DNA from 2 places in the [Micrococcus luteus] ATCC 49442 genome. Region 2 is predicted to be linked to the other one. Evidence: riboswitches for the same ligand, from Rfam matches in the RefSeq annotation. Region 2 holds a riboswitch; the other holds the start of a gene.
What was found. Region 2 has a riboswitch for glycine ahead of gcvP (aminomethyl-transferring glycine dehydrogenase). Riboswitches for the same ligand answer to the same signal wherever they lie in the genome.

Region 1 (3,404 bases), 1.2 Mb from region 2:
TCGAAGCCCTTGGCCTCGACTACCGGGCCGGCGCCGAAGGCGACGGCAACAGCGGACAGGACATCCGCCGTCGTGGTTTCATCAACGGACACACCGATGGTGTCCTCATCGATGTGGCGCAGGTTGATCCCGCGTGCTTCGGCGGCGGCGATGACCTTGCCGGCCTTGCCCGGGACGGACACGGTGACGGTGTCGAAGAAGGTCCCGGTGGCCAGTTCGCGGCCGGCGACCTTCAGCGTGGTGGCGAGGGCGCGGGCGTGGTTGTGGACGCGTTCGGCGATCGCCTTCAGCCCGTCCGGGCCGTGGTAGACGGCGTAGAACGAGGACACGATGGCCAGCAGGGCCTGCGCCGTGCAGATGTTCGAGGTCGCCTTCTCCCGGCGGATGTGCTGCTCACGGGTCTGCAGCGCCAGACGGTACGCCGGAACACCGGCGTCGTCCTTGGACACACCCACCAGGCGGCCGGGCATGGACCGCTCCAGCCCCATCGCCACCGCCATGTAGGCCGCGTGCGGGCCGCCGAAGAACAACGGGACACCGAAACGCTGGGTGGAACCGACCGCGATGTCAGCACCCTGCTCACCCGGAGGGATGATCAGGGTCAGCGCCAGCAGGTCCGCCGCGACCGTGACCAGAGCACCGCGCTCCTTGGCAGCGGCGATGACCTCGGCGTGGTTGAACACGCGGCCGGACACGCCGGGCTGCTGCAGCACGATGCCGTTGATGACACCCTCGGGCAGGCCCTTGGACAGGTCAGAAACCTCCACCTCGAAACCGAGGGCCTCGGCGCGGCCCTTCACGATCGCGATGGTCTGCGGCATGACATCGGCATCCAGGACGGTCTTGCCGTCCACGGCAGCCTTGTTTTTGTTGGCCCGACGCATCATCAGGACGGCCTCAGCCACGGCGGTGGCTTCATCCAGCAGGGAGGCATTGGCGATGGGCAGGCCCACCAGGTCCTGGACCATGGTCTGGAAGTTCAGCAGCGCCTCAAGCCGGCCCTGGGAAATCTCGGGCTGGTACGGCGTGTACGCGGTGTACCAGGCCGGCGCTTCAAGAATGTTCCGGCGGATCACCGCAGGGGTGACCGTGTCGTAATAGCCCTGGCCGATCATCTGCACAGCCGTCTTATTCTTGCCCGCGAGCTTCCGCAGCTCAGCCAGGACCTCAACCTCACTCAGGGCGTCCTGGAGGGCAAGCGGCTTGGCCTGGCGGATGGAGTCGGGGACGGCAACGTCAACGAGGCCATCAACGGTGTCGTAACCGACGGCCTTGAGCATTGTTTCGATGTGCGACTGGCTGCGCGCACCGATATGCCGGTCGGCAAAAGTAGTGGGGGACGACTGAACTGTCATGAAAGGAACTCCATAATTCAGGTGGCGTCCGCTGGGTACGCCACATTGATTCGGGTTCCTCCCCACTCTGTAGGGAACCTGAGAGTTTCCGCGTCGACCTGCTTTTGCAGGATTTCGCTTGCACCGTCGGTGAGCCCGTTGCCGGACTGCTTTCCAGAGTTGCCTAACCGCGGCGGTACGGGGGCCTGAGAGATTCCTGGGGAGGATTTGCTCCTACGGCGCCTGCTGAACGTACCGGCAGAACTCTCCCGCCGCAGATCAAAAGCATGTGCCACATAGTCCGTGACACGCCTCACAGCTTACCGCGAACAGCGTCCGCAAGCAATTTCCCGGGGCGCGCGCAGGTCATGATGAGACGGGCGTCACCCTCCCCCGGCATCGGTTGCTCCGCAGGGGCCCTTTTGGGACTCGAAAAGGACCTCTACGGAGCAATCGATCGACGATGACGCCGCCGCTCCTTTGGCGGGCTACGCTTCGGTGCCCTTGCCCCGCCGTCGTTCGTTGCGGCGCAGCTGCAGGATGCGGGCTCCGCCGGCGATGGCCACAAGGATTCCGCCGCCCACGGCAGCAATGAAGAAAGCCACACCCTGGGCGAGACTGCCCTCCCAGCCGAGGAACCTGACGGCAACCATGTCCTGGTTCTGGATAAAGAAGATGATCAGGAGCACCAGCACCGCCAGGCTGACCGCCACCGCACTCCAGATGACTGCGGCCCGGGTGATGCGGGTCCTGTCAGCGGCAGTTTTGGGAGCCGCGGTCCTGGGAGCCGGCGAACCAGACGCGGCGGACCGTTCCGAGGGCTGGGAAGGCGGAGCGGGAGGCACGTCTGAAGGTCGAAGCGGTTCTTCTGAGCTCATACCACTATTGTCCCCCCGTGCAGGAGCTTTCGGGGGCAACCGGGCCGGTGGCAAAGCGGGTGGTGCGGGTCAGGCCTGGACTTCGGCGGCCAGCGGCTGGCCGTTGTAGTACTCCAGCTGCCAACCCTCGCGGACGTGGTGGTGGGCGAGGTTGAGCACGGCGTTGTCGATGCTGTGCAGGGTGCGGCCGATGGCACGGCTGAGGCTTACCCGCAGGAGGGTGCCGTGGGCGACAACCAGGACGCGCCTGCCGCGGAACTCCTCGGCCAGCTCTTCCAGTGCGGCCAGCCCGCGGCTCGCCGCGGCATCTTCGCTCTCGGCGCCCTGGAAGCCGCCCGGAATGCGCAGGGCCTCCAGTTCGGGGCCCGCCTGCAGCCCTTCCGCCCGGCCGAAACTACGCTCCGTGAGCGCGGGGACGTGCCGGGCCACACTCAGGCCAAGCCCCTCGGCGATCAGGTTGGCGGTTTCCGCGGCACGGCTCAGGGGCGAGGTCACCACGGCGTCCCAGTCATGGCCCGAAAGGTTGGCGACGGCCTCGCGCGCCTGGCCGCGGCCGACGTCGTTCAGCGGAATGTCAGTGGCGCCCTGCAGGCGGCGCTGCGCGTTCCAGTCAGTCTGGCCATGGCGGACGAGGGCGAACGTCGTGAGGGTCATGCCTTCCATTGTCCCCGACGGCGGGAGGCTGCCGGCACAGGGCGACCTGCCCCGGCCCTCAATCCTGGTGCGGCGCAGATCCCGAGAGCGCATCGATCAGCTTGAGCCCCCGCTTGGCCCATTCGATTTCCGTCTCCGCGCGGGCAATCAGGCCTTCGTAAGTGAAGACTTTGTATTCGATAGTGCGTTGACGGTCGGCTTCGGGGGTGGCAGCCAGCCGTTTGCTCAACATCTCGTTTGTTCCTGCCCGCAACTCGGTGATCATGTCCGCCCACTGATCGCGACGCATCGTGTGATAGTCGATATGGGCCCGCATGTGCTCCCGCGCCACAGCGGGTTCCGCCCACTCCAGGTAGGCGGCCTTCAGGTGCACGGGATCGCGCTCACGGGAGTACTCCAGCGGCTCGTGCATCCAGGTACGGAACGCGTCCCGGCCGTCGTCGGTCATCCGGTACTGCGTCTTCTTGCCGCGGGGCCCCCACGAAACCTCCTCGGCTTGCAGCAGCCCCTCCTTTGCCATCTTCCGCAGCTCCGGATA
Region 2 (3,404 bases):
CCATCGAAGCCATCTATGGACGCTACGAGGTCGGCGCGTCCACTGGCGATGAACCCTATACGCACGAGGGCGAAGAATGGGGAATGGTCTTGTCCGGCCGGCTCAAAGTTGTCCTGGAGGATCAGGTTTACTTCCTCGAACCTGGCGATTCAATCTGGTTTCACAGCACGATTCCCCACAGGATGGAGAACGTGGCCACAACAGTCACCGAATACATTTGGATTGACACGCCCAAAAGCTTCTAAAAGCGTGGTTGGAAACGGCGGGCCGATACTGCTGCAATCAGCACCGGCCCGCCGGGTCTTTTACTTGGCCAGCAATCCCAGGTCAATGGGAAGCGTGATACCAGTGATGTAACGCGCTTCATCGGAAGCAAGCCACTTAACCGCGTTCGTGACATCTGCAGGCGCGATCATGGGAACCTTCATCAGGTGGTGCTCCACGAAGCCGGAGTGCGCGTCATCCGCGTCCGGGTTCTCCAGATCGGGGCGGAACATCTTGAAGACGCCCGGGTTATTCAGCATGATCGTGTCGACGTTGGTCGGCGCAAGCGCGTTGGCCCTGATGTTGTGGGGAGCGAGCTCGTTGGCCAAATTCCGCATCAGACCGATGACGCCGTGTTTCGCGGCGACGTAGTGGCCAAGGGTGTGGAGGGCCTTTAGCCCCGCCGTGGAACTGGTCAAAATGATGGACCCGCCGTTTCCGGCCTCGATCATCGACGGGACAGAAGCCCGCACTGTCTTCCAGACGCCGGTGAGGTTGACATCGATCATCGTCTGCCACGTCTCTTCATCTAGTTCGGCAAGCTGACCATAAGAGACGACGCCGGCGTTCGCCAGGATGATGTCCAGGCGGCCGAATTCGCTGACTCCGTCCTTGACGGTTGCTGTCAGGCTGTCCAGATCCCGAACGTCCACCTGGCGGGCCATAATTTTGCCGCCGACAGCTTCCACTTGACGGACTGTCTCATCAAGTTCCGCCACCGAGGCACCTTCATAAGGGATGGTGCTGATAGGCGCGCAGGCATCCACCGCGATGATGTGGGCCCCCTCGGAAGCCAAGCCGACGGCGTGCGAACGCCCCTGCCCCCGCGCAGCGCCGGTAATGAAGGCAACTTTTCCATCAAATCGTCCGGCCATCTGGACTCTCCAATCAGTAGAAATTCTGAACGCTCGGAGCGTACAGTTTGGTTTGATATCTCTTACGATACACGCCGCAGCCGAACAAAAGGAGGTCTTTTTGAAGAAAATACTCTCAAGACAGCCCAGCGACGAGTCTCCCGCGGCGCGGAAGCCAATATTTTCGGCACTGGTTGCCATTATGCTTGGCTCAGGTGTAAGTTGTGTTCGTAATCACGAAATGAGCCACTAAGCTGCAGCGGGAGAGCCTGGCACACCCCCGCCGGCGCCGTAGGAGCAAACCCTCCCTAGGAATCTCTCAGGCCCCCGTACCGCTGCAGCGCGGCAACTCTGGAAAGCAGCCCGCTAAATCCCTTCTTTGGGATGGGCTCACCGACGGTGCAAGCCGCTTCCCGCCACGACGAGGAGCAGCGGAAACTCTCAGGTCCAATACAGAGCGGGGAGGAACTCAAAATTACCGGCGCCTCATGGCGCAGGAGACAACTGGAGTTCCTAATGACCCCCAATTCCAAAGGCGCAACGTTCGTCGACCGGCATATCGGCACCCGCAAGCAGGATCATGTCGAAGTCATGCTGAAAGTTGTTGGCTACGACTCCGTCGATGCCCTGGTCGATATGGCAGTGCCGTCTAACATCCGGCAAGACTCCACCCTCGAACTGTCCCCAGCTCTTAGCGAGGTGGAGGTCCTGGCCGAGCTGCGCAGGCTCGCGGCCAAGAACAGGACCGCGGTCCAGATGATCGGGCAGGGCTACTACGACACCGTGACGCCTCCGGTGATTCGCCGCAACATCCTCGAAGCCCCGGCCTGGTACACCGCCTACACACCGTACCAGCCCGAAATCTCCCAGGGCCGGCTCGAGGCGCTGCTGAACTTCCAGACCATGGTCCAGGACCTGACTGCGCTGCCGGTGGCCAACGCGTCCCTCCTCGACGAGGCCACCGCCGTGGCTGAAGCCGTGCTGCTGATGCGCAGGGCCAACAAGGACAAGTCCGGAAAAGACGGCAGGACGGTCCTGGACGCCGACCTGCTCCCCCAGACCATCGCCATCGTCCAGGGGCGCGCCGAGGCCCTGGGCTTCGAGGTGGAAGTTGCCGACCTCACCGATGGCTTGCCTGAGGGCGCGATTAACGGGATCATTTTGCAGCAGCCAGGTGTGTCCGGCCGGGTGTGGGACCAGTCCGGTGTGATTGCCGAGGCGAAGGAACGCGGCGCGCTGGTCACCGTGGCTGCCGACCTGCTCGCCCTTACCCTGGTCACCCCGCCGGGTGAACAGGGCGCCGATATTGCCGTCGGCTCCACGCAGCGGTTCGGCGTGCCGCTGTTCTTCGGCGGCCCGCACGCCGCTTATATGGCCGTCCGGCAGGGCATGGAGCGCAACCTGCCCGGCCGGCTTGTCGGTGTTTCCAGGGACGACGCCGGTGTCCCCGCCTATCGCCTGGCCCTGCAGACCCGCGAGCAGCACATCCGCCGCGAGAAGGCCACCTCCAACATCTGCACGGCGCAGGCACTGCTGGCCATCGTCTCTTCCTTCTATGCCGTCTACCACGGCCCCGACGGACTAAAGGCGATCGCGGAAACAACGCACGGTCACGCCCGTACGCTGGCGGCATCCCTGAAGGCCGCAGGCCTTGACGTTCTGCATACAAGCTTCTTCGACACAATCACCGTACGGGTGCCCGGGAAAGCCATGTCTGTAGTCGCAGCCGCAAATGCCAAGGGAATAAATCTTAGGGCGATTGACCGAGACCTTGTCGGTGTTTCGACAGATGAAACGACTTCTGCCCAGACGATAGCGGACGTCATGTACGCGTTTTCGGTGGCCGCTGCTTACGGTGCGGGCCTAACGGACATCACAGACGGCTTTTCCTTGCCCGAGTCCGTGCTGCGCACATCGTCCTATCTGCAGCATCCGGTGTTCAACACGCACCGGTCCGAAACCCAACTTCTGCGCTACATCCGAAAGCTCTCGGACCGTGACCTTGCTTTGGACCGCACCATGATCCCGCTGGGTTCCTGCACGATGAAGTTGAACGCCACCGCCGAGATGGAAGCCATCTCCTGGCCGGAGTTCGCCTCCATCCACCCGTTCGCTCCGGACTCCCAGACTGCGGGCTGGCGTGAACTGATTTCCGGGCTGGAGGCTGATCTTGCGGAGATCACCGGCTACGACCAGGTCTCGGTCCAGCCTAATGCCGGGTCCCAGGGTGAGCTGGCCGGGTTGCTGGCGATCCGCGGTTACCACCATTCCCGCGGTGACAGCCAG

Region 1: linked by a shared signal. The riboswitch ahead of gcvP (aminomethyl-transferring glycine dehydrogenase) and the one ahead of gcvP (aminomethyl-transferring glycine dehydrogenase) in region 2 are both predicted to bind glycine.

Annotation. Positions count from the first base shown of each region.
Region 1 covers NZ_JAAAXP010000001.1:4,253,246-4,256,649, reverse strand. The annotation lists gene gcvP (aminomethyl-transferring glycine dehydrogenase) at 1-1,355, opposite strand, end outside; glycine riboswitch at 1,519-1,616, opposite strand; gene GUV69_RS19400 (LapA family protein) at 1,823-2,212, opposite strand; gene GUV69_RS19395 (histidine phosphatase family protein) at 2,282-2,866, opposite strand; gene GUV69_RS19390 (PadR family transcriptional regulator) at 2,925-3,404, opposite strand, start outside.
Region 2 covers NZ_JAAAXP010000001.1:3,082,120-3,085,523, forward strand. The annotation lists gene GUV69_RS14065 (cupin domain-containing protein) at 1-245, shown strand, start outside; gene GUV69_RS14070 (mycofactocin-coupled SDR family oxidoreductase) at 306-1,319, opposite strand; glycine riboswitch at 1,369-1,463, shown strand; glycine riboswitch at 1,464-1,584, shown strand; gene gcvP (aminomethyl-transferring glycine dehydrogenase) at 1,635-3,404, shown strand, end outside.